Linked DNA regions of Pelagibaculum spongiae. The protein of the gene in region 1 interacts with the protein of each later gene in a pairwise test. Links are inferred from orthologs where the notes say so. Each region holds a gene or a part of one and is shown on either strand. Other genes may lie near its edges. The genes, in order: cysK and cysE.

Region 1 (14,987 bases):
GATGATGTATCGGTGTGGCCGGCGGCGGTCATTCGTGGCGATATGCATTGGATAAAAGTCGGTGCTCGAACCAGTGTTCAAGACGGGGCGATTTTACATGTAACCCACGCCAGCGATTTTAATCCGGGTGGTTTTCCGCTAGATATCGGTGAAGACGTTACGATTGGCCATCAAGCCTGTTTGCATGGTTGTAAAATTGGCAACCGGGTATTAATCGGTATGCAGGCAATGGTGATGGATGGAGTGATTGTAGAAGATGATGTGATGATTGCTGCAGGTTCTTTGGTGTCACCGGGTAAGCGATTGGAAAGTGGTTATTTGTATCGTGGTCAGCCAGCAAGGCAAGCACGCCCACTGACTGACCAAGAAAAGAACTTTTTAAAGTACAGCCCGCAAAATTACCGCAAATTAAAAGATCAATATCTTCAAGCTGCTGATGCTTGACGGTTCGAGGTATGGCGAGTAATCCATTGGATTAACTCGTCTTGAACCTGCTGATAATTGGTTTCATTGAACATTTCATGACGGCCATTTGGGTAAAAGGTATGGCTGAGTTGTTGGAAGCCAGATTGCTCAAGATTTAGCAAAAGCTTATGCAGGTGTTTGCAGCTTTGGCTAACCGGGTCTTTGCTGCCCGAAATAAAGTGAATCGGCAGCTGCTTTGGGATTTTTTGTAAATTTTGTGGGCGGTAAATCTGTTGTAGCCCTGAGATTAAATCTAGCCATAACTGATTGCTGCAAAGAAATCCGCATTGCTCATCTTCGAGATATTTCTCAACTTGTTGTTGGTCGCGTGACAGCCAGTCAAAGCTGGTTTGTGTTTTGCCAAAGCTGCGATTGAATTGACCAAAAAACACCTGGTCAAGAAAGCGACTTTTGCCTTGAGCGCCTTGGCGGTATCTTTCTAGTTTGATCAGCAATTTTGCCACGCTGAACATCACGCCTTGGTCACCATTCGAACCTGATAAAATCAAACCAGCTAACTGATCACCATATTGCTCTGCCCAAGCCAAAGAAATAAATGAGCCCATTGAATGACCGAGCAAGAAAACCGGTAGATCGGGATACTGCTGGCGAATATAGTTTTGTACCAGTCCAAGATCATCAATAACGTGTTTCCAACCTTGTTGATCAGAATAGTGCCCTTGCAAGCCTGAGCACTGGCCATGACCGCGATGGTCATGGGCGATCACTGCGTAACCTGCATTATTGAGCTGACCGGCTAGCCTGTTATAGCGCTGATGATGTTCCGCCATACCATGACTAATTTGAATGATTGCGATAGGTTGTTGTTCTGGCAGCCAGATATGAGCTGGAATCTGATGACCGTCCGAGCTGGAAAGATTCAGTCTTTTCATGGTATTGGAAATCCCTTGTTTTTAATCATTCTATGAGCCCTTCCGCTTTTGGTAAACCACCGTGATAATGGGCAAGTTTATTTAATGGCAGTAAATCAATTATGGGAAGGCGAAGTGATCATACCCGTGAAGAATTGAAAAGCTTAATGCTCAATGCAGCAATAACGATTGTTGTTGAGCAGGGCTTTCGCGGCGTTACTGCCCGAAAAGTGGCAGAACAGGCGGGTTATACCGTAGGAAGTTTGTATCAGGTTTTCAAGAATCTGGATGATTTGATTGTTCAGTTGAATGAACAAACCATGGATGAAATCTTGTTGTTAATTGAACGAGAGTTACAGCAGCAGGGCGATGAGATTACGGTAATGCACGCTTTAGCATTAGGTTATGCCCGATATGCCAGTGAAAATTCCAATCGTTGGCGAATGGTTTTTGAACATAAATTACCAACAACGCATCCGCTGCCAGAAAGCTTTCAGCATAAAATATTGTCATGTTTTGTGATGATTACTCAACGTTTTGCGCAGTTGTTTCCGCAAAAAAAAGATGAAGAGTTGCTCCAAGCTGCCCAAGCATTATGGAGCTCGATTCATGGTATTTGTATTTTGTCGGTGACCGGAAAACTGGATACTGCCAAGGCAGGAAATATGGAGCCGTTGATTGGTTGTCTGGTCGATAACTTTATTGGTGGGCTTCTGGCCAGTTCACAAAAGTGATAACTTCAGTAAGATAATCAGACGCAGAGCTGATATTGCTGTAACTTTGAGCCACAAGGCATCGCTAAAAATGAGCGCCAGTGCAGCATAATAATAACAATGGAGCTGCTTGTTTATGATCCCGTCACTGATCTCCGAATTGCCGGAGTCTTCTCATCATCTGGGAAGTTTAATCGAGCATGTCTGTAAAAAATATCAGGATCAACCTGCCTTTAGTTTTGCCAAACAGACCATTTCCTATAAGAAATTTTTAAAACTATCGCGTGCTTTTGCCCAGCAATTGCAAAAATCTGGCATAAAAGCTGGCGATCGAATGATCTTACAACTGCCCAATAGCATTCAATTAGTTGCTGCGGCAGCCGGTGGCTTTATGGCCGGTGTAATCGTTGTGCCGGTCAACCCATTGCTTACCGTCAGAGAGCTTGAATATATTTACCAAGATGCCAAGCCGCATTTGATTGTGGCTGATTACTCCAGTTGGCAGTCTCGTTCTCATAAACCGCAGCTGGCACAGGCTGAATTGTGGCTGAATGTTTGTGGCAGTTTAAAGCAAAGCCCGATTAAACGTATTTGGCGAGATTTTCGGCTGAATCAAGAGCAAAAAACCAGCTTGTTTCATTGGCATGCTTTATCAGACGATCAGTTCAAAATGGCACAGCTTTCCAGTAATGATTTAGCGGTTTTACAATACACAGGTGGAACTACTGGAGAGCCGAAAGGCGCGATGATTAGCCATGGTAATTTATTGGCAAATCTAGCCCAGCTTGAAGAATTGTTATCACCACGCATGGCAACGATCAAAACCACGCTTACCGCATTACCCCTCTATCATACCTTTGCTTTTACGGTGAATTTCCTCGGCATGATGAACCATGGTGTTCATAATATTTTGGTTGAACGACAGATTGGCCAAGGGCAAATTATTCGACTGTTAAAAGAACAGCGGGTTAACTGTATAACTGGTGTAAATAGTTTGTTTTCTGCTTTGCTGAATTCACCTGGTTTTAATCGTCACTCTTGGCCGGATTTAAAACTCGCAGTTACCGGTGGTATGGCAATGCGAAATATGGTGGCAGCAAGCTGGCTGCAATTAACGGGTATTCCATTAATTCAAGGGTACGGGTTGTCAGAGGCATCGCCGGTGGTTAGTTGCAACCCAGCTGAAGGTGATGGTGGTGAAGGGGTTGGTCTGCCACTGGCGAATACCGAAATTGCGGTTTGTGATGAACAAGGACAAAGGCTGTCGATTGATTCAGTCGGTGAAATTCTAGTGAGAGGCCCGCAAGTCATGCAGGGCTATTGGAATAAACCCAGTGATACTGATGAAGTTATCGATGCTAATGGTTGGTTGCATACTGGAGATATTGGCAAGATTGATGCTAAAGGTTATTTGCATTTATTAGACCGCAAAAAAGATTTGATTCTGGTTTCTGGTTTTAATGTTTTTCCTAATGAAATTGAAATGGTTGCAGAAGCACACCCGGATATTCGGGAAGCGGCAGCAGTTGGCGTACCAGATCATCAAACAGGAGAATGTGTAAAATTATTTGTGGTGGCGGGCTGCCCCGGTGTTTCCAGAGAAGAAGTTGCCAGTTATTGCCAGCAGCATTTAGCGGCTTACAAAGTCCCTCGGCATATTCAGTTTGTTAGCGAATTACCCAGAGCATCGGTGGGGAAATTATTAAGGCGACATTTGCGAGAAAAAGCAGTGTAGGGCTAAATTATTAATCTTGATCAGACTGATGATACTCATCCAGTGTCATAAAGCTAAGAAATGTAGCGAACATAGAAACAGTCAGTAGCCAAGGAAGAACAGGAAAGATAAGGACAACCGGTGCTGCACTAAACCAGATGCCGCGGACTAAGTCGTGGCGTTTTCCAGGAAATTTAAAAATTTTAGTGGTCGGTTTGTTGCCAGATTTAAGAGGGATGCTTGGACGCAATGGCATAACTAAAACTCAATATTACAAAGTACAGGTTTTGAGTATAGGTCGCGGATAGTAAACACCGAATAAAACAACGTCGCAGCGTCTCAAAAGAGAGAAAAGCTGCGACGTATGCCGATCATTACAAGCAAAGAAAACCTTGGGAAACTGCCCTTGGCTATGTCCTTTTAATTGCTCAAATCCTTACCCATTTCCAACGCATGTCGGATTAGGCTTCGCCCGAGTTGTTGACGACTAACTTCCAGATCAGGATCGTACATCATCATAACGGCCATATGCGCATAACCTATGTAACATCTTGCAGATGCTTCAGGGTTAGCCGCACTACCGCTATCTGACTGGCGAATATGATCAGCAATTGTGCCGATAATCTGACGCTGGAATTTCAGATAGCTTTCCCACCAAGGGCTGTCAATGGATGTACTCCAATCGAGCCAAATCTTGATGTAATCAGGATTGCTGTCTTTTAACTCAGAAAATGCAGAAGCATGTTCCAGCATTGCCTTGCCGGTATCTGTATGCTTCTGGAAGATTTCTCTGGTGAGCTCCAGATGAAATCTTTCAACTTCGGAGATTACTGCCTCAACTAGTGCTTCTCTCGTGTTGAAATAGTTAAAAACTGTGGCGACAGAAACACGCGCATCACTGGCTATTTCTGCATGACCACCTCGTCCAATTCCCCTGCGGGCAAAAACCGCTAACGCATATTCTAATAATTGGGCTTTTCTTTTGCGGGGGTCTAGGCGAGTCCGTTTGTTATATGAGGTAGGGACTGCTTGATTGGTCATAGGACCGATACCATTACTCACTACTTAATTTATGATGCTCTCAAAGTGTAGACTTCATTGTTCGGACTGCAGGTTGAAAGCGAGCCTTCGGTCATTGAAAACTGAACATCCGACTGTCCGGTGAAGCCCTATTAGAGCTTATTGTCCAAATTGACATATGTGGAATTAAATTTTTTTATGACGAGATTTGTAATAATGATGAGGCGCCCTGTCATTGCCGTATTTACAGCAGCAATTTTACTGTCCGGTTGCAAAACTAACCCGCCTGTTGAGCCAGAAAAACCAATTTCTCCTCCGGTGATTAAACCGGTTAAACCATTTGTAATTCAACAAGAAAGTACAAGACGAATACAGTGTAAAACCCGACGATTGTGCACCAGCTTATTATTGAATCGAGTCAAAAATAATTGGTGGTTACCCCATAAAGAAAGCAAAGGTCGCTCAGTCGAACTTGAAGTTTCATTGGATGAGTTAGGTGAGCTTATCTATGTAAAGGTGACACGTGGAAGTGGGAAGTTGCGTTTTGATGCGGCAGCCGTGGCAGCCGTTGAGGATGCTGCTCCTTTTTATGAACTGCTAAGCTACATGTCTACCAATTCAGATCATCCATTTTCGAAATTAAAGTTTCGCTTCGCACCGTAATTATTAACACTGTGAAAATAGTGCTTCCTTTGGTGTCATTTAAACAACAAACCAGAATTTGGCGAGTCCAAAAGCGTAGAATCATATTTGATTAGAATGCTCTTGAAGGCCAGCGGGCTTGATATTCCTTAGCTGGCCACCATCATGGTCTGGTGAGTTTGTTGATCAGCATTGCTGCGTTTTATGTCAATCACTGCCGAGAGAAAAGAAACAATGAATATTTTTTCAGATAACAGTCAGACAATTGGTAATACTCCGTTGGTTCGGCTTAAGCATTTTGGCCAAGGCAATATTGTTGCCAAGTTAGAAAGCCGTAATCCAGCAATGTCGGTTAAATGCCGCATTGGAGCCAATATGATTTGGCAGGCAGAAAAAGATGGAACACTGAAAAAAGGCATGACGATTATTGAGCCAACCAGTGGTAATACAGGGATTGCATTAGCATTTGTTGGGAGTTCTTTAGGTTATAAGGTTAAGCTGACCATGCCTTCGAGCATGAGTATTGAGCGGCGAAAGGTGATGAAATCACTCGGTGCTGAACTGGTGTTAACTGAACCAGCCAAAGGCATGAAAGGTGCAGTTGATGCGGCAAAAGAAATAGCCGATTCAGATGCTGAACAATATTTATTGCTGCAACAATTTGAAAATCCAGCTAATCCGGCGATTCATGAAAAAACCACCGGCCCGGAAATCTGGAGAGATACCGATGGTGCGATTGATGTATTAGTTGCAGGCGTAGGTACTGGCGGCACAATCAGCGGCATTTCCCGTTATCTCAAACATCAGCAAGGTAAAGCGATTACTTCAGTTGCTGTAGAGCCTGAAGCTTCTCCGATTATTTCCCAGAAAATAAAAGGTGAAGATTTAACCCCGGCACCGCATAAAATTCAGGGTATTGGCGCTAATTTCATTCCAGGTAATTTGGATTTAGATATCGTTGATCGAGTTGAAGCGGTATCGAATGACGATGCAATCGAATATGCGCGACAGTTAATGGAAAAAGAGGGTATTTTGGCGGGTATTTCTTGTGGTGCTGCTTTGTGTGCAGCAGAGAGAATTTCTGCATTGCCAGAGTTTAAAGACAAGATGATTGTGGTAATTCTGCCTGATTCGGGTGAGCGTTATCTTTCAACACCATTATTTGACGGTGTTTTTGGTCAGCAGGAATTGACCCAGTAGTATTAGCAGTCATAGGAGGCTGAATGAAATCGCAAGAGTTACCAGAGCATAATCCGGCATTTGAATGGAAAGCATCGAGAGATATTTCAGGACTGGATGTTCGTATCGATACTTTTCGTCATAAAGCGACTGGCGCTGAGCATTACCATTTGAGCGCTGATCACCCGGAAAGTGCATTTCTAGTGGCTTTTCGTACTCAGCCTCAGGACTCAACCGGTGTGGCGCATATTCTAGAGCACACGGTGTTGTGTGGCAGTCAGCGCTACCCGGTTCGAGATCCCTTCTTTTTGATGACGCGGCGTTCACTAAATAGTTATATGAACGCGCTGACAAGTAGCGACTGGACTGCTTATCCATTTGCTAGCTGTAATCAGAAAGATTTTTATAATCTGATGGATGTCTATCTGGATTCAGTATTTTTTCCATTGCTCGATCCATTGGATTTTGCCCAAGAAGGTCATCGCCTTGAGTTAGACGATGAAGATGGAAAGCAGGTGTTGCAGCGCCAAGGTGTTGTTTTTAATGAAATGAAAGGCGCACTGAGTAACTCCAATAGCTATTTATGGCAGAAATTACGCCACCACTTGTTTCCGACTACGACTTATCACTACTCAAGTGGCGGCAACCCAGAGCAAATTCCTGAGTTAACTTACCAGGGGTTAAAAGAATTTCACCAGAGTCATTATCACCCGGGCAATGCGATTTTCATGACTTTTGGTAAGGAACCGATTACTGAAATTCAGAGCAAAATTAATGACCAAGCATTAAAGCATTTCCCCGCTGCTGCAGCAGTCCATGGGAAATTAGAACAGCGATTTGATAAGCCACAAATTGCTAAAGAATCGTTTCCAGCCAGCGACGATGAAAAAGGCCACGTTCTAGTTAGCTGGTTGTTAGGTGAAAGTACCGACCTTGAGTTATCGATGAAAATGCAGCTTTTAGCGGGCGTTTTACTGGATAACAGCGCCTCACCATTAATGAATTTCCTTGAGAGCCATTCATTGGGTGATGCGCCATCGCCACTATGTGGTTTAGAAGATTCTTCTCGTGAAATGAGTTTTGTGTGTGGCTTGGAAGGTATTGATGCCGCTGATGCGGCTGCCTTTGAAGCTGAATTGCTAGCATTGCTGAATCAACTGGCAACTGATGGTGTTGATCAGCAGCTAGTTGATAATTTATTGCACCAGGTCGAATTACAGGTTCGTGAAACCGGCGGTGATTCGATGCCTTATGGTTTGCAGCTGATGATGTCTTCGATGTCTGCTGCGATTCATGGCGGTGATCCGGCTGACTTGCTCGATTTGCAAGCAGCATTGGATCATCTACGAAAAGAAGTTAAAGATCCGCAGTTTATTCCATCGTTAATTCAACAACATTTACTAGATAACCCACACCGCTTGCGATTGGATGTTGTGCCAGATGCGCAAATGCGTTCGCAAGAGCAGCAGCAAGAAACCGATCAGATGCAGCAATTGCTGCAGAATATGACCGAACAAGAAAAGCAGCACATTCAACAGCAAAGTGAAGCGCTGCAAGAACGTCAGGCTGAAGATGGTGATGTGAGTTGTTTGCCGTCGGTAGGTCGGCAAGATATTTCAGCAGAGCAACCATATCCGCAGCCAGATAAAAACAGTAATGGTTTTATTGGCTTTGCTGCAGGCACCAATGGTTTGGTATATCAGCAATTAATCTCTCCAATGCCCAAGCTGGATCAACAAAGTTTGGCTGCCTTGCCTTACTACTCAGCTTGTCTTGGTGAGTTAGGAATTGCGGGCACTGACTATCTTGATTTGCAAAAGCAACTATTTAGCCATTGTGGCGGTTTATATTGCTGGACCAAATCAGGCGCTCAAGCAGACAATCTCGATCATGCTTCCGGTTATATGGTAGTAGCGGCAAAGTCCTTGTCTGAAAATGTTCAATTGACCCAAGAATTGCTGTTAAATGTCAGAAATACTACTCGCTTTGATGAGCTACCTCGGTTGCAAGAATTAATGACACAAATGCGGGTCAGGCGAGAGCAATCGCTTAATTCTAGTGGTCACATGTATGCAATGAGTGCTGCGGCAGCCAACTTTAGTAGTACTGCGCGTTTGAATCATTTATGGCATGGTTTAGGTAGCTTACAGCCATTGCGAGATATTTGTGATTCGCTAGATGGTGATCAACAATGGCAGCAAAAATTTCAACAAATGCATCAGAAAATTTCTGACCAGCCATTTGGTCATTTGCAAATAAGTCATGATGCGAGTGAGTTTGCGCCGATTGCTGGTGCCAGTGATCAATTTGATCAATCGAAATTAGATTTATCGATGCTGCAGCCAGTAGAAGCAAAAGCTTGGTTAATTAATTCTAGCGTTAGCTATTGTGCCAAGGTTTATCGGGGCGTTGCTTCGGCACATCCAGATGCACCGGCGCTGACTATTTTGGCTCAAGTAATGAAAAACGGTTTCTTGCACGGCGCGATTCGCGAGCAAGGCGGTGCTTATGGTGGTGGAGCGAATCATAATGGCTGGCAAGGTAGCTTCAGCTTTTATTCATATCGCGACCCTCGATTACAAGAAACACTCGATGATTTTGACCGGTCAATTGACTGGGTTTTAACACAACCGATTAGCCAGCAGATGCTTGACGAAGCGGTATTGTCAGTAATTAGTCAGTTAGATCGTCCAGGTTCACCTGCGGGCGAATGCAAGCAATCATTCTCTGGTGAATTGTTTGGGCGCAGGGCTGCACATCGAAGTCGTTTCCGTCATGGCATATTAAATGTAACGGCTGAAGCACTTAAAACGGTTGCGGCTAAATACTTAAAACCCGAGCAAGGGATTGTTTCAATTGTCACAGGTGAAGCGGTTTATCAGGCGAGTGGGCTGGAGTATTCCAGCCAAAAAGTGCTGTGATATGACTGCTGCTTATCATTTGAGATGAAAGCGGGTAAGATAAATGTGTCGGATCGATAGTAGACCGGCACATATTTTTGTTCTTTCAATTATTCACTGTGTATCCATGAATCTAAAACTAAAATTTCTCAGCAGTTTCCTAGCTGGAGGACTGGTCGGCGGCGTTATCGTTGCATCTCTCGCCCTCGACCCTCAATCATTGATTTATCTGGCAGTGGCCGTAGCAGTTGTCGTAGCTTTGCTGCTTATTGTGCCAGCATTATCTTCGGATAATACTTCTAGTGTGTCCTCTTCATCTTCTTCCTCACCGTCATCTTCATCCACCTCTTCTTCATATACGCCTGCTGCATCTGGTGTATCCATGGGGCAGCGCGAAACTGGCACTGTTAAATGGTTTAACGGTCAAAAAGGCTTCGGCTTTATCAGTCGTGATACTGGCGATGAAGTGTTTGTTCATTTCCGTGCAATTCGTGGCCGAGGTAATCGTTACCTGGTTCAGGGCCAAAGAGTTGAATTTACCGTTGCCACTGAAGATAAAGGGTTACGGGCAGAAGACGTTGTGGTGGTTAGCGGCTGATTCTGTGTAATCAAGTAATGTGCTGGCTTAATTGCTGCACGCTCAAGTCAAAATATAAGGCCTGAATTTTACCGTTCAGGCCTTATTATTTTTTTGGGATAGCAGATTCGGATGTTAGTTGTAGATTTCTGCATAAGTAACTAATTAATTTACCTGACGGAGTGAAGCCAATGCGGGCTTATTTCTGGGATGACAAAAGAGCGCCTGGTGTACCGGCGGCAATTGATTTTGATGAGTATTCTTCTGTAGCAGAGATGTTTCTTGCATCTTGTGCCAAATACCCTGAGCGGCCCGCTTTTTGGAATATTGGTATTACGCTCACTTTTCGTGAAGTCGATGAGTTAAGCCGAAACTTCGCGGCTTGGATTCAACATCAAACCAATCTTAAACCAGGTGATCGAATTGCGGTTCAAATGCCGAATATGCTGCAATTTCCTATTGTGGTGTTTGGTGCCTTGCGAGCGGGTTTGGTGGTGGTGAATACCAACCCCCTGTATACCGCTCGAGAAATGCGTCATCAGTTCAAAGACTCTGGCGTTAAAGCGCTGGTTGCTTTAAATACTTTCGGTGCAAAAATCGAAGAAGTGATAGAAGATACCGATATTGAACATGTCGTGATCACTGAAATCGGTGACATGCAAACATCTGGGCTGAAGCGAAATCTGCTGAATTTTGCCATTAAGCATGTTAAGCGCATGGTGCCAGCATTTAATTTACCGCAAGAAATTGGTTTTCGAGAAGTAATGGCACAAGGTGCTCGTGAGCATCATGAACCGGTGACTACCAAGCCTGAAGATCTAGCTATTTTGCAATATACCGGTGGTACTACTGGTGTTGCTAAAGGCGCCATGCTGAGCAACCGCAACTTGTTAGCAAACATGCTACAAGTACGAGCATTGTTTCAGCAAACCGATCGCAACGGTAGGCCTTTGCAGAAAGAAGCCGATGAAGTCGTTGTGTGTCCGCTACCCCTATACCATATTTTTTCATTTACGGCGCACTGTATGTGTATGATGGCAATGGGTAATTTAAATATATTGGTGACCAATCCACGTGATGTTGGAATGTTTATCAAGATTATTAAGAATAAGAAATTCTCTGGTATTACCGCCGTCAATACTTTATTCGTTGCTTTGCTGGACCATCCGAAATTCAAAGATATCGATTTTAGTAAATTAAAAATGGCAGTTTCAGGCGGTACTGCATTAACAAGAGATGCGGCGGTTCGTTGGAAAAAAGCGACTGGTGTTGATATTGCAGAAGGCTATGGCTTAACTGAATGTTCGCCGATTGTTAGTGTCAATCCTTTAGGTGAATCAAATCAGATGGGCACTATTGGCGTCCCTGTTCCGGGTACTGATGCCAAAGTGATTGATGAAGATGGTAATGAATTGCCATTGGGTCAACGAGGCGAATTGTGTATTCGTGGTCCGCAGGTAATGGAAGGTTATTGGAATCGTCCAGAAGACACTGCAGAAATTATGACCGATAAAGGCTATTTGCGTACTGGTGATGTTGGCATTATTAACCACGACGGTTTTATTCAAATTGTTGATCGGTTAAAAGATATGATCCTAGTTTCAGGGTTTAACGTTTATCCCAATGAAATTGAAGATGTTGTTTCCCGTTTGGATAATGTAACTAACTGCGCAGCGATTGGTGTACCAGACAACAAAACAGGTGAGGCGGTTAAGTTATTTATTCAACCGAATGAAAGTGGTGTAACAGTTGCTGATGTTAAGCGCTGGTGTGCTAAAAACCTGACGGCATATAAACGCCCTAAATATATTGAAATTCGAGAAGAGTTACCGATGTCTCCAGTCGGTAAAATTCTCAGAAAAGATTTGCGTGAGCATTAGATTAAGCCGTTATGAGCGAAGGCGTGCAGTCAGTCTATTGTGGCTGTACGCTTCCATGAGTAATGCTAGGTGAGTACTCGCCAGCAATACTAAAATACGGACTTTTTATTAAACGGATGGCCAGCTCAGATGGTGGGATTCGAGCTTGGTCTATATCAAAAAGATCAGAAATATGTTCGAACTTACTTCCCGTTTGGATTAAATCAGCCATAGCCCAAAGGTAAATGAAGCAAACAAATTGAGAGCAAAAAAAATTCTGCCTATTGCTCTTGAACCAAGAATGCTGTTCACCAGCAATTTTGCTGACGATCTCAGAAATTTTTTGCGTATTGTAGTGGCTGCCTATATAGCCAAATATATTACCCACAAGCTTCCTTACTCCGTAGGAAGATGTCTTTTTCTGTTCCCAGTGCTCATAGACATATTCCATGTTGCCGCAAGCTCTTTCTACGATATTATCTTCGTTGCATCGAATCACTAGATAATGATTGTTAAGGTGCTTGTCATCGGTTGCATTTAATTTAAGGCACCCTTTGCCATGGAATTTCATAATTTCAAGAAAGCCTGCATTTTCATCATATTCTAGGATTGAATTATCGGTATAAACTATTGCCGAATGGGTAAATTTATTAGGGTTTAGGCCAAAGTGCTGTTCAAAATAATGGCCCGTATGATGCATAGTAAAGAATGTAGCGGTCGATTGATAAAGATTGATTAATCGGCTGGGAACTGAAGGGTGGTCAGGTAGCCACTTAAGTAAAATATCTGCTGGTTGTAAGTCGTTTGGCTGTAGAAAACCAACTCTAGTTGGCATAACGTCAATCGCCATTTAAATTATATCTGCGTAAATATAGCTTATATATAGAGGTTGTTTTTCCGTAGCCAACCAGCTAAGCCTGCTCCAGTGAAATGACTTAAATCATCATTGGTAGTACGAAGCAACTTTCGGCAGTCTGTGCTACGAATGGGCAAGCGTTCTTCAGCAACAATTAGATTAAAATCTCGCTCTATATCTTGATGACGATAGAACTTCTTCCAAACGTCAGGTTTTGCATTATCAGGCCCTACTACTAGCGAAATATGGCTTTGCGGTTGGCGTTTTTGAACTTCATTTAGCAAATCAAAACTGAAAATTGCTTTTTGATTTGGTGCAATTTCCAGTAGGTCTTGTTCGAGTGTGCTGATGACTATGCGGTCTCGTTCAGAAATTTGTTCAGTGGTAATAATTTCTAACATTTTTAGACGCAGTTGGTAGTCTGACATTTGTTTACCAAAAGCATGTTTGGCTGAAGGTATCAGCCAAACTGCGTCAAACTGTTGCAAGAGTTGCTGCACCACATCCATATGCCCCAGATGCGGTGGATCAAATGCAGCACCGTAAATTGCAATATGTTCCATTTGCATTAATCCCGAGCAGCGCTCTAGTTTTCCAGTGAATAAGGTAGATCAATCAGTACGATTGGACTGCCACTAATATTTAAGTCGGTTTGATCTTCACGACCAACGAAGCTGATTAAATAACTGCCAACCATTTCGCTTTCTGTGGCGCAAACCAGTGTTGCAACATCCTTACCTTCAGTATTACTGATCGGCTGGTCTAGCTCGGGCTTGCTAGCTAGTGTTACTTGGCCAATACATAACCGGCGCTTTGACTTACCTAAATAATGAGTACGAGCGACCACTTCTTGGCCGGTGTAACAGCCCTTTTTAAAATTCACCGCGCCTGCGGCAGGTAAATTCACCATATGCGGAGTGAAAGCTTCAGATAGCGGCTGGCTGATAATTGGCAAGCCTGCTCGAGTTTGCTGGTAGTTCCAGCACTGGCTGTCCAATAATTGCAATTGATTTAACAATTCAACAGACGGCTGCTGCAGCGTAAATTCATAAAAAGCACTTTGCTCTGACCAACCATGCACCATACAAACGCTGGCATCAGCTGAGCTCGTTTGTTGGTCGAGTTGTTGTGGCAAGGTTAATTGCAGCAATGCCGCTAATTGTTGAGCACCGACTAGGTTGGCACCGATACGGACCACTGAATCATCTTTTTCGATGGTGACTTTAGAGAAAACTGCATATTTTCCAAGGGAGCTTTTTACTAGGTCTGCGGTTGATTGCTCCAGCGCCATTAAAAGATCATCGCCGCTACGAATCAGACGAAATGTAAAAATCATTCGGCCTTTTGCGGTGCAGTGAGCGCCTAATTTGCTGCAGTCATCGGTTATCTGACGAACGTCACAGGTCAATTGTCCCTGAAGAAAAGTAAGGGTATCTGGGCCTGTAAAGCGCACCATCTCCTGATTATTCAGTAGAACTAACCCGGATTTATCGCTATTAAGCTGCTGGATTTGTTGCTGAATAGTGGCTGTACTCATATTGAATAGTGCCTGTATTGCGGATGATGGCATGGGGGTAACTCCCTCGGGATATTGAGGTTATGTTGAGCGCTAAGGGTTGATAGAATAGCGCTCGAGGCTAATTTGGCAACAGGTATCAATGTGAATGAGCAGTTAGAAAATACCCCACCTTTAAATAAGGCCAAGCTACGTTTTCACTGTCGTCGCGGTATGTTGGAGCTAGATGTATTGCTTCAGCCGTTTTGTGATGAAGTGTTTGACACCCTTCCATTAGCGCAGCAGCAAACCTTTGCTCGCTTGTTAGATCAGGAAGATCCTGATTTGTTCGGTTGGTTGATGCAGCATTCCCGCAGCGAAGATGCCCAGCTGCAAGCAATGATCGAAATAATTTTACAACGTGTCCAGCCGTGAGATTGTTTTAAGGGAATCTAACTGGCTAAGGAATGGTTTTTTATCGATCGGTTTATTTTCAACGCCGGCGTTAATTTTGCTATTGCCTGAATCATCGATTTGGTGGCTGGGGTTATTGCTACTAGGTGCGACTAATTTTTGGTTGCTACTTTTCAGTGAATCGATTCAAGGCTGCCAGTGGCGCTGTTGTTTGCTAGAGGATGGCGGCAAGCTGAAACTGACCGATTACGGCGGATTTTGGATTCGAGTCAATGCAGAAG
Region 2 (15,163 bases), on another replicon or contig:
GCGCGTATGTATGGTCAAAAGGCCAGCGGCGGCAAATTGGAAGTGCTAGTGGAGCGTTTGTTAGATGACAAACGTGCGCTATGCCATATCCGTTCTAGCAAATCCCCCAAGCCCGGCAGCATGATTCGGCTGGAAGGTTTGGTAGATGCTGAAATTGAAGGTCGTGAAGATGCATTGTTCCTAGTAAAGGTGCAGAGCGAGCAAACCTTCCTTGAAGTATTGGACGCCCACGGCCACATGCCGCTGCCACCTTATATTGATCGGCCAGATGAAAACTCTGACCGCGAGCGTTATCAAACGGTATTCGGTGAGCATGCTGGTGCCGTTGCTGCGCCGACAGCAGGGCTGCATTTTGATCAATCGCTACTTGATCGGCTGGTTAGTAAAGGGGTTGAAATTGCCAGAGTTACCCTCCATGTAGGAGCGGGTACATTTCAGCCGGTGCGGGTCGACAACATTCTTGAGCATCATATGCACAGTGAATGGATCAAAGTCGAACAACCAGTTTGTGACCAAGTTGCGGCATGTAAAGCACGTGGTGGCCGAGTGATTGCAGTGGGTACCACAGCAGTTCGTAGCTTAGAAACCGCGGCAATGTCTGGCGAGCTCAAACCCTTTGAAGGGGATACCGATATCTTCATATATCCTGGGTATCGTTTTCAGGTAGTGGATTGCATGGTGACAAATTTCCATCTTTCAGAATCTACCCTGTTGATGCTAGTCAGCGCCTTTGCCGGTTACCGCAATATGATGCAAGCATACCAGCAGGCAGTGACCGACAAGTTCAGATTTTTTAGTTATGGCGATGCGATGTTTCTTCATCGTTGTGACAACCCGGATTTGCCACCCAGTGCGATGGATCGCTCAAGCGATTAACACTGAAGTGGCGCAAAACCAGATAGATTGTCGGCAGTTGCTGGCAAAGCAGGAATACTAATGAAGTTTGAATTATTAAAGACTGACCAAGGTGCCCGTCGCGGTCGACTGACTTTTGATCGTGGTGTAGTAGAAACTCCGGTATTTATGCCGGTTGGCACTTATGGCACGGTTAAAGGCTTAGTAAAGGAAGAGCTGGAAGAAGCTGGAGCCAAGATTATTCTCGGCAACACCTTTCACTTATGGCTACGTCCTGGCACAGACATCATCAAACAGCATGGTGGTTTGCACGAATTTATGAACTGGCCTGGGCCGATTCTGACCGATTCAGGCGGATTTCAGGTGTTCAGCCTTGGTAAAATGCGAAAAATCACCGAAGAAGGGGTGAGCTTTCAATCGCCAGTCAATGGCTCGAAAGTGTTTTTGAATCCTGAAATTTCAATGCAGGTTCAAAAAGATCTCAACTCAGATGTTGTGATGTGCTTTGACGAGTGCACACCGTATCCAGCGACTTGGGAAGAAGCTAAAAAATCAATGGAATTATCCCTGCGTTGGGCCAAGCGCTCCAAGGATGCTTTTGTCGAACAGCAAAACCCCAATGCGCTATTTGGTATTGTTCAGGGCAGCATGGATAAAGACCTACGCCAGATCAGTGCAGATGGTTTGCGTGAGATAGGTTTCGACGGCTATGCGATTGGTGGCTTGTCGGTTGGTGAGCCAAAAGACGAAATGATGTCGACTTTGAGCTTTACCGCACCTATGTTGCCTGAAGATAAACCCCGTTATTTGATGGGCGTTGGTAAGCCAGAAGATTTGGTGGAAGGCGTGCGTCGTGGGGTTGATATGTTCGATTGCGTCATGCCAACTCGAAATGCTCGTAATGGTCATTTGTTTACCAGCACAGGTGTAGTAAAACTGCGTAACGCAGTGAATAAGACAGACATCGGTCCTTTGGACGAAACCTGTACTTGCTATACCTGCAAAAACTACAGCCGTGCCTATCTGCATCATTTAGATAAGTGCAATGAAATTGCCGGTGCACGACTAAACACGATTCACAATACCCACTATTACCAGACGTTAATGGCCGGATTGCGCAAGGCTATTGAAGAAGGTAAATTGTCGGACTTTGTGGCAGATTTCTACGAAGCTAGGGGCGAAACAGTACCGCCTCTGGACCAATGATAGATCAGGAGTAATTTGATGGACTTTTTCATTTCCAGTGCATATGCACAAGACGGTGCGGCCGGTGCAGGTAGCCCATGGATGAGTTGGGTAATGCTGGCTGGTTTTGCTGCCATTTTCTATTTCTTCATTATTCGTCCACAGAACAAGCGTGCGAAAGAGCATCGCAATCTGATTGGTGGCGTAGCTAAAGGCGACGAAGTCTTAACTAACGGTGGTATTTGTGGTCGCGTTACTAAGGTGACCGACGAGTTCCTGCTGCTGCAAGTCAGCGAAGGCCAGGAAATGATGGTACAGAAAGCAGCATTAACTGCGATTCTGCCAAAGGGCTCTCTGAAAGAGAACGGCCTGAAAATCTAATTGTTCTAGTTGTGATTATTGCCGGTGTCAGTGTTTTCTGATGCCGGTTTTTGTCGCTGGATTCTTTTGTTAGCACGTCAGGGAAAAGGCATGAATCGATACCCTTTCTGGAAATATCTGCTAGTGGCACTGACCTTGGTTGTAGGTCTTGTATATGCGCTGCCAAGTCTTTATGAGCCAGCTCCAGCAGTTGAAGTCTCCGGTACTCGCTACGCTGAAGTAACAGATAAAACCCCGGGGGAGATTCGTTCTGCCCTAACCGATGCAGGTATTCCTTTCGGTGAATTGGAAATCTTACCAAAGAACAAATTACGGATTCGCCTAGAACATGCTGGCGACCAGTTAAAAACCAAACATTTGCTGCAGCAGAAGTTAGGCGAAGACTATGTCATCGCACTAAATTTGGTGCCACAAACCCCAGAATGGCTAGCTTCTCTCGGCGGTAGCCCGGTGAACTTGGGTCTGGACTTGCGTGGTGGTGTTCACTTCCTGATTGAAGTGGATGTTGATGCCGCAGTTGCAGCCCGACTAGAACAAAATAAAACTGAATTCCGCAGCACCTTACGTGAAGAGAAAATTCGTCCACGTGGTGTGAAGGTTTCAGGCAAAAACTCATTGCTGATTCGTTTCCGTGATCAAGATACGCTAGATCAAGCAGAAGAGTTTATGGCAAATCGCTTTCCTAGCTTCACGTTTAATCAGTCTAAAGTAGAAGGCTTGTTTGAGTTACGTGCATTGTTAAGCGATCAAGCACGCAAAGAAATTCAAGACTATGCATTGCAACAAAACCTCTCAACCTTGAAAAACAGGGTGAATGAGTTGGGTGTTGCTGAGCCGTTAGTTCAGCGTCAGGGCGCGAACCGAATTGTGGTGCAAATGCCAGGTGTTCAGGATGCCGGTCAGGCGCAGGACATTATCGGTAAAACCGCCACACTTGAGTTCCGCATGACCGATTGGAAGAACGACTTGAACAGCGCCTTAAATGGCCGTGTTCCAGCGGAATCTAAAGTTTACAAATGGCGTGATGGCCGTCCGGTATTGCTGCAAAAACGGGTAATGTTGACCGGCGACCGAGTTATTGATGCCAAGAGTACTTCCGATGAAAACGGTTTGCCTGCGGTAAGTATTACTTTGGACTCCCGTGGTGGTCGCCTGTTTAGTCGTGCAACCCGAGATAACATCGGCAAGCCAATGGCGGTGGTTTATCAGGAACACAAGATTTTCAACCGACTGGCAGAAGACGGCACGATAACGCGCATTCCTAAAAAGATCGAAGAAGTGATCAGCGTAGCGACTATTCGCTCACAGCTGGGGTCTCGCTTCCAGATTACCGGTTTGGATAGCCCGCAAGAAGCACATGAATTGGCTTTATTCCTGCGTGCCGGTGCGTTGTCTGCACCTATCTATATTGTTGAAACCCGTACAGTTGGCCCAAGCCTTGGTCAAGAAAACATCGACCGTGGTTTAAAGTCGGTCGCTTTAGGTTTGGCAATGGTGCTGCTGTTTATGTTGGTTTATTACCGCTTCTTTGGCTTGGTGGCTAATGTTGCGCTGGTAATTAACTTGGTAATGGTGGTTGCTTTGTTGTCATTGTCTGGTGCGACACTCACCTTGCCGGGTATTGCCGGTATCGTATTGACGGTGGGTATGGCGGTTGATGCCAACGTACTTATCTTTGAGCGAATACGTGAGGAGCTGCGAGATGGTAAGAGTCCTGCCCAAGCAATTGAGCAAGGTTATGCAGGTGCTTTCAGTACCATCATCGATGCTAACGTCACCACATTGTTGGTCGCGATTGTATTGTTTGCGATTGGCTTTGGTCCGATCAAGGGCTTTGCGATTACGCTGGCGCTGGGCATTATGACTTCGATGTTTACTGCGATTGTGGTCAGTCGGGCAATGGTAAATCTGATTTACGGTGGCCGTAGTCCCAAGACGCTATCCATCTAATAGGGAGTTGATGATGCAAATTTTTAATAAGGAATCCAGCTTCCGTTTCATGGCGCAACGAAAGCTGGCGGCGATTTTCTCTATAGTGTTGATTGTGATTTCAATCGGTTCACTGGCGATTAATCAACTGAATTTTGGTCTGGATTTTACTGGCGGTACCGTTGCGGAAGTTGGTTACCAGCAATCAGCTGATTTGGAGCCGATTCGTGAGCAGTTAGTCGAAGCGGGCTTTAATAGCCCGGTGGTGACTCATTTTGGCTCTGATACTGTCGTGCTAATTCGTTTGGGTGTGCAGCGTGATGAAAGCGGTAAGGTGCTTTCTGGCGAAGCGATCCGCCCCATTCTGGAAAAAGCGGTTGCGATTGATGGTGAGGCTGAATTCAAACGAATGGATGTGGTTGGTCCGCAAATCGGTGAAGAATTATCAGAGCAAGGCGGCATGGCGGTATTAGTCGCGCTGCTGGGTATTTTGCTTTATGTCGGTTTCCGTTTTGAATATCGCTTTGCATTCGGCGCGATTGCTGCACTGGTTCATGACGTGGTTATCACATTGGGCTTTTTCTCGATTACAGGTATCGAGTTTGACCTAGCAGTAATGGCGGCAGTATTGGCGGTTATAGGTTACTCGCTCAACGATACCATTGTGGTGGCGGACCGGATTCGTGAAAATTTCCGCAAAATGCGAAAAGGCGATACGGTTGAGGTAATAGATGCCTCTTTGAATCAGACCTTAAGCCGTACCATTATTACTTCTTTAACCACCATGCTGGTATTGGTGGCGCTTAAGTTGTTTGGTGGTGAAGCGATCTCAGGTTTCTCGATTGCACTGATTGTTGGCGTAGTAATCGGTACCTACTCTTCAATCTATGTTGCCAGCTCAACACTGGTTGCATTGGGAATCAGTCGTCAGGACTTGATGCCTAAGCAACGAGATGAAGCTGAAAAAGACGATATCGAAGAGTTTCTGCGTCGTGATCGTAGCAAAGGAAATGTGGATACCGACTAAGATAAAGTTGGTCTGACACTGAAAAGCCGATGATGTGAAAGCATGATCGGCTTTTTTATGCGATTTAGATTCAAATTTAGAAAATTCAGTTTCAAATAAGATCTTATCTAAGGATGCGGTAGCGCCTTAGTTTGATTGAAAACACGAGTATGATCTATTGATAGGGTGATAAGGATGTTACTGCTATTTCTTGATATTGATGCGACCATTGTTTGGTAAAGGTGTTGTTCCTAGTGAGCGCCAGCTTGCTAGTGCTAAGTCATTTCATGTTGACAGGGGAGGTATCAAAGAAGAATGAACTCCGCCCTCATTTGTCTCGGCGGCGACGTTGTATTGGGTTATGCATCAAAAATTATTTCGATTTACCGCCGAAAATAACGACCACTGTAAGATTATTTTTCTCACTATGGGCGATTATTCTAGAGAGCAGGTGAACGAAAGCGCTCAATTGTTAATGAATCACCATCGTTCTAGAGCGCCACATCTCGTAACTGATTTGTCAGGTGGTACAGGCTTTGATGTCATAAATAGAACCATTCTATATAGTATGGAGCAAAGTGATTCATCTATTCGTCAGGCAACATTTAAGAATTACGGCCCACATCTTGGTAAAAGACCTGTTGATGACCGAAATGGAATATTAAAGCGAATAGGTGTAGAGCGCTACCTTGCGGCTTATGCGGTTGGTTCTGATAAAAATGAAGTTATTGTTATTGATGATTCGAAACGTGTTCGAGAGCAAGTGAATTTAATAAATAGAAAGTGTGTATCGAAGTTAGATATTTATGATCCGCAAGCTGAAGATTATCAAATGCAACTTGCATACATTGGTTGTCGTATTCTTTATTATCAAAGAGCAGCGTTAAAGGCTGAGCATGAGGCAACGACAGGTTCTGGCTCGCCAAAGTTAATGAAGCCTGGGGGTATGTAGGATTAAATCAGTATTTAAAAAACAAATTGTAGGTTGCAAGAAGGTTGGTTTTTATTTTCTGAAATGTTTTATAAAAAATATTCTTATTTAGTTAAGCGATGAATTTTAAGTAGATGTAAGAACAGATGAAATATAGGGGCAAGGATGCTGCTGATATTTATGGATCTTGATCAAACGTTGCTTTTTTCTGGAAAAGATAGTGCGCTTTCATCGTACCAGCGTGCAAGTTGTCGAATGATAACAGGTTGGGGCGGAGGCGAGTGTGAGGCGCCATCTTATTCTGTCGGGCAAATCATACACTGGCTAATGCATCAAAAGTTGATTCGCTTTACAGTGAATAATAATGAGAATTGTAAAATAATCTTTGTCACTATGGGGCGTTATAGTAAAGAAACTATCGACAATGTATTAATTCAATTTATGAATTATGCAAGGAATATCGCTTGTCACTTAAATCTTCCAGTAACACTCTCCGGTGAAAAAGGGTTTGATGTTATTAATCGTACGATGCTTGATAGCTATAGGGGGACGGGTGATTTTTATCGAGAAGCCAATGTGCCAATTTTTAATAGTGAAGAAATAGATCTATTTCCAAGAGGTAGTTTCGATCATGGTGTATTGAAAAAAATTGGTATCGAGCATTATTTAGATGAACAAAAATTACCAAGTAAATCAGACATTATAGTCATTGACGATGATGCGTATGTCAGAAAATATTTAATGAATATCAACCGAACGTATGTGAACAGTGTGCAAGTTTTTGACCCTATGGCCGAGCACTATGAAATGGAATTATCTTACGTTGGCACTCAAGTATATTATTACGGCAGAAAAGCGTTAGAACAAAAGCATGCCAATACCTCGTCGTTAATAGCGCCTGGAGAGTGAAATGAACCAAACTTCAGATGAAGTTGAGCTAGCGGTTGAAATTATTCGCCAATTAGAAAACCTCGATTTTTCCGAGCAAACCATTTTACAGGCGATGGTGCATGTCTGTCGTGACACGTTGAATAAATTAGAAAGTGAGCAGCAACAAACGTTGCGTGAAGAATTGCTGCAAGCCCTGCAGCAGTGAAAATGTGCCGCTGAAGACAAAGCGTGCAAGATAGTTGAAGTTATCTTTTTTACTCGATAAGTTACTACAACAGAGAATGAAGAGCGCCAGCTAGTTTTCAGAAGAAAAATGGGCTCACAAAAATCAATAGGGTTGGTCGTAGCAATGTATCAAACAGATGATGTAAGAATTAACAGAGTAAAAGAGTTGCTTCCTCCGATAGCAGTATTAGAGAAGTTTCCTGCAACAGAAGCTGCGGCATCAACGACATACCAAGCGCGTAAGGCAATTTCGAATATCTTAAATGATAAAGATGATCGTCTACTGGTGGTGATTGGTCCTTGTTCAATCCATGACACCGAAGCGGCGTTGGATTACGCCAAAAAGCTGAAAGTGCTGCGTGATGAGCTGGGTGATCGCCTTGAAATTGTGATGCGAGTTTACTTTGAGAAGCCGCGCACAACAGTGGGCTGGAAAGGGTTAATCAACGACCCGTACTTGAATGACACCTTTAAGCTAAATGACGGCTTGAGGATTGGCCGTAAGCTGCTGCTTGATCTGACCGATATGGGGATGCCAACAGCTGGGGAGTTCTTAGATATGATTACTCCTCAGTATATTGCTGACCTAATCAGCTGGGGCGCCATTGGCGCACGTACCACCGAATCTCAAGTACATAGAGAATTGTCATCTGGTCTGTCGTGTCCTGTTGGATTCAAGAATGGAACCGGTGGTGATATCAAAATCGCAACCGACGCGATTCGAAGCGCTCGATCGTCACACCACTTTCTTTCGGTAACCAAGTTTGGTCACTCTGCGATTATTGAAACAGCAGGTAATCCGGACGGACATATTATTTTACGTGGTGGTAAGGAGCCAAATTACAGCGCCGAGCATGTGCAGGCAACCAAAGCTCAATTAGCTGCTGCGGGTTTGCCACAAAAAATCATGATTGATTTCAGCCATGCTAACAGCTCTAAGCAGTTCCAGCGTCAAATGGTGGTTGCGCAAGATACCGCGGTTCAAATGGCTAGCGGCGAAAATGCTATTTTCGGTGTCATGATCGAATCGCATTTAGTTGAAGGTCGCCAAGATCTGGTTGACGGTAAAGCTGATTGTTACGGTCAGTCTATTACCGATGCTTGTATTGGTTGGAGTGATACTGAAAAAGTGCTTCGCCAGTTGGCAGATGCGGTTGTGGCGCGTCGTAGCGAAAAATAAGTTTACGGTTAAAAACATCAAAGACCTGCTCTTGGAGTAGGTCTTTTTTTTTGTTTGAATTTTGTCGATAGAAAAGAGGTCGATGTCACAAGTTTCATAAATTATCGGAGGGTGGCTGTTGTTTGGCAGCGTTTAAATTAAGAGTAACTTATCTTTAGTGATAAGGCGCTGTAGCGACTGTTAGTTATTTGAAAAGAAGAGTAGTTATTTATGTTATTGATATTCATGGATTTGGATCAAACGATGTTGCGCTCAGGTTCTTTGCAAAATCATTCGGAGCCTCAAAAAGCCTGTGATGTTAAAAAAACATCTCAATATGGAGTTTTTGGTCCACCCTATATGTTGGAGGGGACAATGATGTACTGGATAATGCATCAAAAGCTACTTCGCTTAGCGATTAATAATAATGACAATTGTAAAATTATTTTTGTAACGATGGCGGGGCATACTGAGAAAAAAATTTCTGAATCAATGTGCTACTTTGTGAATTATGGATATCGGAAGGATCATCACTCGAAAATGCCAACAACGTTGGATGGTAAGGTGGGTTATGATGTGCTCAATTACGCGCATTTATCTTCATTTGAAAAAGACCTAGCAGTTTTTAATGCAACGCATTGGAACCTTAAATGCGATGATGGGACGATTAATCGCGAGGCTAACTTTTCTCGTCATGGCATACTGAAAAAATTAGGTATTGAGCGTTATGTAGCAAAGAAGAAGCTTGAGAATCATGCAGGAGAAGAGAAAGTTGAAATTATAGTGGTAGATGATAATGACAGTGTCAGGGATGAGTTGTTAAGAGTGAGTCGCACCAATATTTCTAGAGTAGAAGTTTTTGATCCAAGACTTGCTGATTATAATGATCAGCTTGCTTATATCGGAAGCAAGATACGTTACCATAATCGAAGACACGGACTTAATGAGGGCTCAATAGAAAGCTAAATGTTGGTAATTTCAACTTCAAACAACAGATCGCCTGCTGAGCGGTTTTTTTATTTAGTTTTATTAACAGCTAACGAATCTGCTTATTTTGTTCCTACACTTTATCCAAATCTAAATTAATTTTGTTGGGCGAAGCATGCTACTAATTTTTTTTGATCTTGATGAAACGATCTTGTCTTGCCCAGATACTCAAACCCATCTATCGAAAGTGCAAAAAGAGCAAGGGCTCGAAGCTGCGCAGGGGGGAGATAAAGCTAACGAATATTTGTGGGTGCTCTCAACGAGAAGGACTGCGTTTAAAGTGTTGTACTGGTTGATGTATCAAAAGGTGCTGAGATTTGCAGCTGAAAATACAAATAATTGTAAGGTTGTGTTTATAACTATGGGGGGGCATCAGTCAAATGATGTTCAGCGTTATATGCAAGAGATAGTGGATTATCGCAGGAGCGGCTCTGTGGTTGTTCCAACAACAATAAGAGGTGATTTAGGTTATGATGTTATTAATAAAGGTAACTTGGAGGTTTTTGAGCAAGACCCTCTAGTGAAGGACAAAACGCACCCGATTTGTTTTTTTTCTTGGCTGAAGGAAAATAAGGTAATAGTGTCGGAGCAGCGGGGAGGTATTTTGAAAAAGATGGCCATAGAAAAATACCTTAAGGATCATGTGGAATCGAGCATTAAGGTTGATGTGATTGTTGTTGATGACAATAAACACGTTAGAGAATTTGCTGAGAAAATTGATCGAACATTTGTAGGTAAATTAGAGGTGTTTGACCCGCAAGCTAAGGATTATGGCACCACGCTTGCTTATATTGGTGCTCGAGTTTACTACCATGGCCGTGTTTCGTTGCATCGCGAACATGTTAAGTCGATAAAAACGAGTAAACCAAAACTGATACAACCTGGTTAATTAATGAAGATGCGCACAATAAAATTAGAGCAATTTGTTCGAGTCAAAATCCAAGCAAAAAAAAGACCAACTATATGAACAGTTGGCCTTCTTCAAATTATTGCGCTGCTGAGAATTACTCGGCAGGTACGGCCTTTTTAACTGCAGGCAGAATGTGACGCATTAACTTAGGGTTGGAAGCTACGATGCTGCCAGTTTCCAAGTGACGGTTACCACCAGAGAAGTCACTGACCAAGCCACCGGCTTCGGTCACTAATAAGCAACCAGCTGCAACATCCCACTCATTCAGAGTCATTTCCCAATAGCCGTCAATGCGACCGGCTGCAACATACGCTAAATCCAAAGCAGCAGAACCACTTCGGCGAATGTCAGCAATTTTTGGTACTAAAGAGTTAAAGGTCGACATGTAGCTGTGTAACTGACCTGGCTGCTTAAATGGCAAGCCTGTTGCTAAAATGCCACCTTCCAATTCACGTCGATCCGATACGCGAATCCGGCGTCCATCTTTAGATGCGCCACGACCACGGCTAGCGGTGAACAGCTCATCTTTAATTGGATCATAAACGACTGCTTGTTCGATGCGACCTTTTACTTTCAGCGCAATAGAAACAGCGAAGTGAGGAATGCCACGCAAGAAGTTATTGCTGCCATCTAATGGGTCGATAACCCATAGGTAATCAGCGCCGTCACCTTTGCCAGGGCGCATACCGCTTTCTTCAGCCAGAATGCCGTGCTCTGGATAGGCTTTGCTGATCGCCTGAATAATATCTTGCTCGGCGCGCCGATCTACATCGGAGACAAAGTCATTGGTGCCTTTTTGTTCAGCAGTGATGTTGTCTAATTGTCCGTAGGCGATTGATACAATCCGGCCAGCACTACGTGCTGCGCGGATTGCGATGTTTTGCATCGGGTGCATGGCGCGCTTCTTTTCCACTAACTTCAAAGGCGCGCGATGATAACAGAAAGGTTGTCGATCTTCATGACTTTTATCTGCTTTGTAGTAGAGAAGTTAGACCGTTGCAGTTAATTGCTGTTGTCAGTGGTGATGCTGCCATTGGCATTAATGGTGATGGTGGTAGTGCTTTTATATAGCAATTTAAGCTGTTCGAGGGCAGTGGCTTTTGATTGCTGACATAACGGCAGTTTATCTAAGTTTTCTCCGGTTGTTTTTGTTTGGTTTTTGATAAAAGCTCGCTGTAGTGGCTAATTCACCCGCTATAAGCATTTTTTAGTCGATTGTGGTCAGACAGTCAGATTGGTAGGATGTGCCGATTTTTACAGGGTTTGCACGATATCAATCGATCGAGCTCGGGTAGAAAAACCTTTGCCATATCTTAGATAGCGGTTTTAAACCGTGGTCGCAGGAGTTGTAATGCTGGAGCAAGTCAGGGTCGTATTGGTTGAAACCAGTCATCCGGGAAATTTGGGTGCTGCCGCCCGTGCTATGAAAACCATGGGTTTGTCAGATCTGGTGCTGGTGTCGCCTAGCTGTGAAATTAATGCCGAAGCGATTGCGCGTGCATCCGGTGCGGGCGAGTTATTAACTCGCGCTACGATTGTTCCTACCTTGGCAGAAGCATTGCACGATACCACGCTGGTGTTCGGTAGTAGCGCCAGAGCAAGGGGTATGTCGGGTCGTTTACATATGCCGCGTGAAATGGCACAAGAAATGTTGCAAACCCTTTCTGCAGCCAATGCGACTTCTGTTGTGAGTAGTGCTGATACCGATGCTGCACCAGCAGAAAAGGTTGCGTTGGTGTTTGGCCCAGAACGCACTGGGTTGAATAATGACGATCTGGCGTTATGTCATTCCCAAGTAATGGTGCCCTGCAACCCAGATTACTCTTCATTAAATTTAGGTGCTGCGGTACAGATTTTCTGTTACGAATTACGCTCCAGTTGGTTGGCGTCGCAAAACTTTCAACTGGAACAGCAGGTCGAAGATCGTCCAGCGACCGGCGAGCAAGTTGAGATGTTTTATGCGCACTTGCAGCAAACGTTGGAACAGATTGAGTTTCTCGATCCGGGTAATCCGCGCAAACTGATGGACCGTATGCGCCGGTTTTACCAAAGAGCCCGTCTTGAACAGATGGAGCTGAATATTTTTCGCGGCATTTTAACTGCAGTTAACAAAAAGCTGAAAGGCTAGGTAGGTCATTGTGTTTGAAGCGATCAAAGAGGATGTCAGGGGTGTTTTTCATCGGGACCCAGCCGCTAGGAATACTCTGGAGGTTCTAACCTGTTATCCGGGGCTTCATGCATTGTGGTTACACCGAATGGCCAATAAATTGTGGCTGGCCGACTGGCGTTGGCTGGCTCGTTTTACTTCCCATTTTTCTCGTTGGTTAACCGGGATTGAAATTCATCCAGGTGCGACAATTGGTGAGCGTTTTTTCATCGACCACGGCATGGGTGTGGTGATTGGTGAAACGGCCGAGATTGGCGATGACGTCACCCTTTATCAGGGCGTTACGCTAGGCGGTACTTCCTGGAATAAAGGTAAGCGTCACCCAACGTTGGAAGATGGTGTTGTGGTCGGTGCGGGTGCCAAGGTGCTTGGCCCATTTACCGTTAAAAAAGGTGCCAAGATTGGCTCTAACTCGGTAGTAGTTAAAGAAGTACCAGAAGGCGCGACGGTGGTTGGTATTCCTGGTCGTGTGGTGGGCGATGTTGACCAGAAAGCGCGGGTCGATATGGCACAAAAAATGGGCTTTGATGCCTATGGTGTTAGTGCTGATCAACCACAAGATCCAGTTTCCCATGCCATTGCTTGCATGTTGGAACATATGCATGCTCAAGATAAGCGAGTTGAAGAACTCTGCAAGGCTGTGTGTGACGTAGGTGGTGAAGTCAGTAAAGATGAATTGCCAGAACTAAAAGATAAGGACATCAAGCTAGATCAAGATGATTAATTGCTGATTGTTGGAAAGTGATCTTGCTAGATTGAGCGGTGGTTTTGATGAATAATATTAGTAATATCTTATTCAAAAACAGGCCACTGAATTAGCTGTTTGGCGGCTAATTAGTACCGGTGCGAACAGGCGGTCGTGAGAGATTGATCAATGTATAGTTGATCCGTGTCAATAATACTTGACTATTTTGCTGGGTTAATTAGAATTCCAGCATGCCTGCAAAGCCGGAGAATAATTAAATGAAGTTGACCACGAAAGGTCGTTATGCGGTAACAGCCATGTTAGATCTGGCGCTGCACACTGACAAAGGACCGATTACCTTGTCTGATATTTCCCAACGACAGGGAATCTCTCTTTCCTATCTGGAACAGTTGTTCGCGCGGTTGCGTAAAAATAGCTTGGTTTCCAGTGTTCGTGGACCTGGTGGTGGATATCGTCTGGCAAGAACTGCCGATGAAATCTTCGTTGCGCAAGTCATTATCGCAGTCGATGAGCCTGTTGATGTGACGCGTTGCTCTGGTAAAGGCGGCTGCCAAGATGGACATATTTGCCTGACTCATAATTTATGGACCGATCTTAGCGATCAAATCCATCAATTCCTGAGCGGTATTTCTTTAGGACAAATTATTCAACAGCGACAAGTTCGACAAGTCGCAGAACGTCAGGATCAGCAAGTCGAAAACAATAGCGACGTAAAAGCTGAACTGATCAAATTAGATTCTATTGGCGCACTGGTCTGACCCCTATGTTGCCAACATCGAGTTATAATGGCGGTCTTCGCCGCTTCGCAGTATGGAGTCACTGATGCAATTGCCGATCTATCTGGATTACTCTGCTACCACTCCGGCCGACCCTCGTGTCGCAGCCAAAATGATTGAGTGTCTAGATCCTACAGGAAACTTTGGTAACCCTGCCTCCCGTTCCCATCTTTATGGTTGGAAAGCGGAAGAGGCTGTGGAAACTGCCCGCCGTCATGTTGCCGATCTGGTGAATGCAGACCCGCGTGAGATTGTTTGGACTTCAGGTGCGACTGAGTCAAACAACCTAGCGATCAAAGGTGCGGCGCATTTCTATGGTAAGAATGGCAAGCACATTGTGACCTGTAAAACAGAACACAAAGCCGTACTTGATACCTGTCGCCAATTAGAGCGAGAAGGTTATGAAGTCACTTATTTAGATCCAAACCCAGATGGCTTGATCCCATTAGATCGCTTCCGCGATTCATTGCGTGAAGACACCGTTGTTGCATCAATCATGCATGTAAACAATGAAATCGGTGTGATTCAAAATATTGCTGAAATGGGTGAAATCTGCCGTGAAAAGGGTGTGATTTTCCATGTCGATGCAGCGCAAAGCGCCGGTAAGGTTGAAATCGACCTGAAAGCATTGAAAGTCGATTTGATGTCGTTCTCCGCTCATAAAGCTTATGGCCCTAAAGGTCAGGGCGCGTTATATGTGCGTCGTAAGCCACGTATTCGTATCGAAGCGCAAATGCACGGCGGCGGTCATGAGCGCGGTATGCGATCAGGTACTTTGCCAACCCATCAAATTGTTGGCATGGGCGAAGCGTTCCGTATCGCAAAATTGGAAATGGCTGAAGAGCATGAGCGTGTACTTGCACTGCGCAATCGCATGTGGGCTGGTTTTCAGGTCATTGATGAAGTGAAACTGAACGGTGATCTTGAGCAACGTGTTGCCGGTAACCTGAACGTTAGCTTTAGCTTTGTAGAAGGCGAATCTCTGATCATGGCGCTAAAAGATTTAGCGGTATCTTCAGGCTCAGCCTGTACTTCAGCCAGCTTAGAGCCTTCCT

What was found.
Region 2: the proteins of cysK (region 1) and cysE interact in binary tests that used the Escherichia coli proteins (3 or more experiments, as listed by UniProt). The link is inferred for Pelagibaculum spongiae from one-to-one orthologs.

Annotation. Positions count from the first base shown.
Region 1 is NZ_QDDL01000011.1:69,162-84,148, reverse strand. The notes cover bases 4,827-7,643. They hold cysK (cysteine synthase A), read left to right. Parts: upstream 4,827-5,660; coding sequence 5,661-6,626; downstream 6,627-7,643. Other genes in these bases: DC094_RS18960 (insulinase family protein), read left to right, coding at 6,650-7,643; DC094_RS18970 (TonB family protein), read left to right, coding at 4,983-5,447. Outside these bases: DC094_RS18995 (gamma carbonic anhydrase family protein), read left to right, coding at 1-444; DC094_RS18990 (alpha/beta hydrolase), read right to left, coding at 426-1,358; DC094_RS18985 (TetR/AcrR family transcriptional regulator), read left to right, coding at 1,460-2,071; DC094_RS18980 (AMP-binding protein), read left to right, coding at 2,187-3,785; DC094_RS22205 (hypothetical protein), read right to left, coding at 3,796-4,020; DC094_RS22765 (TetR/AcrR family transcriptional regulator), read right to left, coding at 4,185-4,805; more of DC094_RS18960, read left to right, coding at 7,644-9,526; DC094_RS22760 (cold-shock protein), read left to right, coding at 9,633-10,103; DC094_RS18950 (AMP-binding protein), read left to right, coding at 10,274-11,962; DC094_RS18945 (hypothetical protein), read right to left, coding at 11,997-12,791; DC094_RS18940 (adenylyltransferase/cytidyltransferase family protein), read right to left, coding at 12,818-13,360; CAF17-like 4Fe-4S cluster assembly/insertion protein YgfZ, read right to left, coding at 13,384-14,367; DC094_RS18930 (FAD assembly factor SdhE), read left to right, coding at 14,458-14,727; DC094_RS18925 (hypothetical protein), read left to right, coding at 14,804-14,987.
Region 2 is NZ_QDDL01000001.1:1,139,135-1,154,297, reverse strand. Bases 11,481-14,473 are described here. They hold cysE (serine O-acetyltransferase), read left to right. Parts: upstream 11,481-12,597; coding sequence 12,598-13,350; downstream 13,351-14,473. Other genes in these bases: DC094_RS04890 (IscS subfamily cysteine desulfurase), read left to right, coding at 14,155-14,473; iscR (Fe-S cluster assembly transcriptional regulator IscR), read left to right, coding at 13,590-14,090; DC094_RS04905 (RNA methyltransferase), read left to right, coding at 11,811-12,587. In the rest of the region: tRNA preQ1(34) S-adenosylmethionine ribosyltransferase-isomerase QueA, read left to right, coding at 1-876; tRNA guanosine(34) transglycosylase Tgt, read left to right, coding at 937-2,061; preprotein translocase subunit YajC, read left to right, coding at 2,077-2,421; protein translocase subunit SecD, read left to right, coding at 2,446-4,371; protein translocase subunit SecF, read left to right, coding at 4,385-5,377; DC094_RS04945 (hypothetical protein), read left to right, coding at 5,718-6,308; DC094_RS04940 (hypothetical protein), read left to right, coding at 6,453-7,196; DC094_RS04935 (hypothetical protein), read left to right, coding at 7,198-7,383; 3-deoxy-7-phosphoheptulonate synthase AroG, read left to right, coding at 7,492-8,583; DC094_RS04925 (hypothetical protein), read left to right, coding at 8,794-9,528; DC094_RS04920 (peptidylprolyl isomerase PrsA family protein), read left to right, coding at 9,665-10,438; suhB (inositol-1-monophosphatase), read right to left, coding at 10,554-11,354; more of DC094_RS04890, read left to right, coding at 14,474-15,163.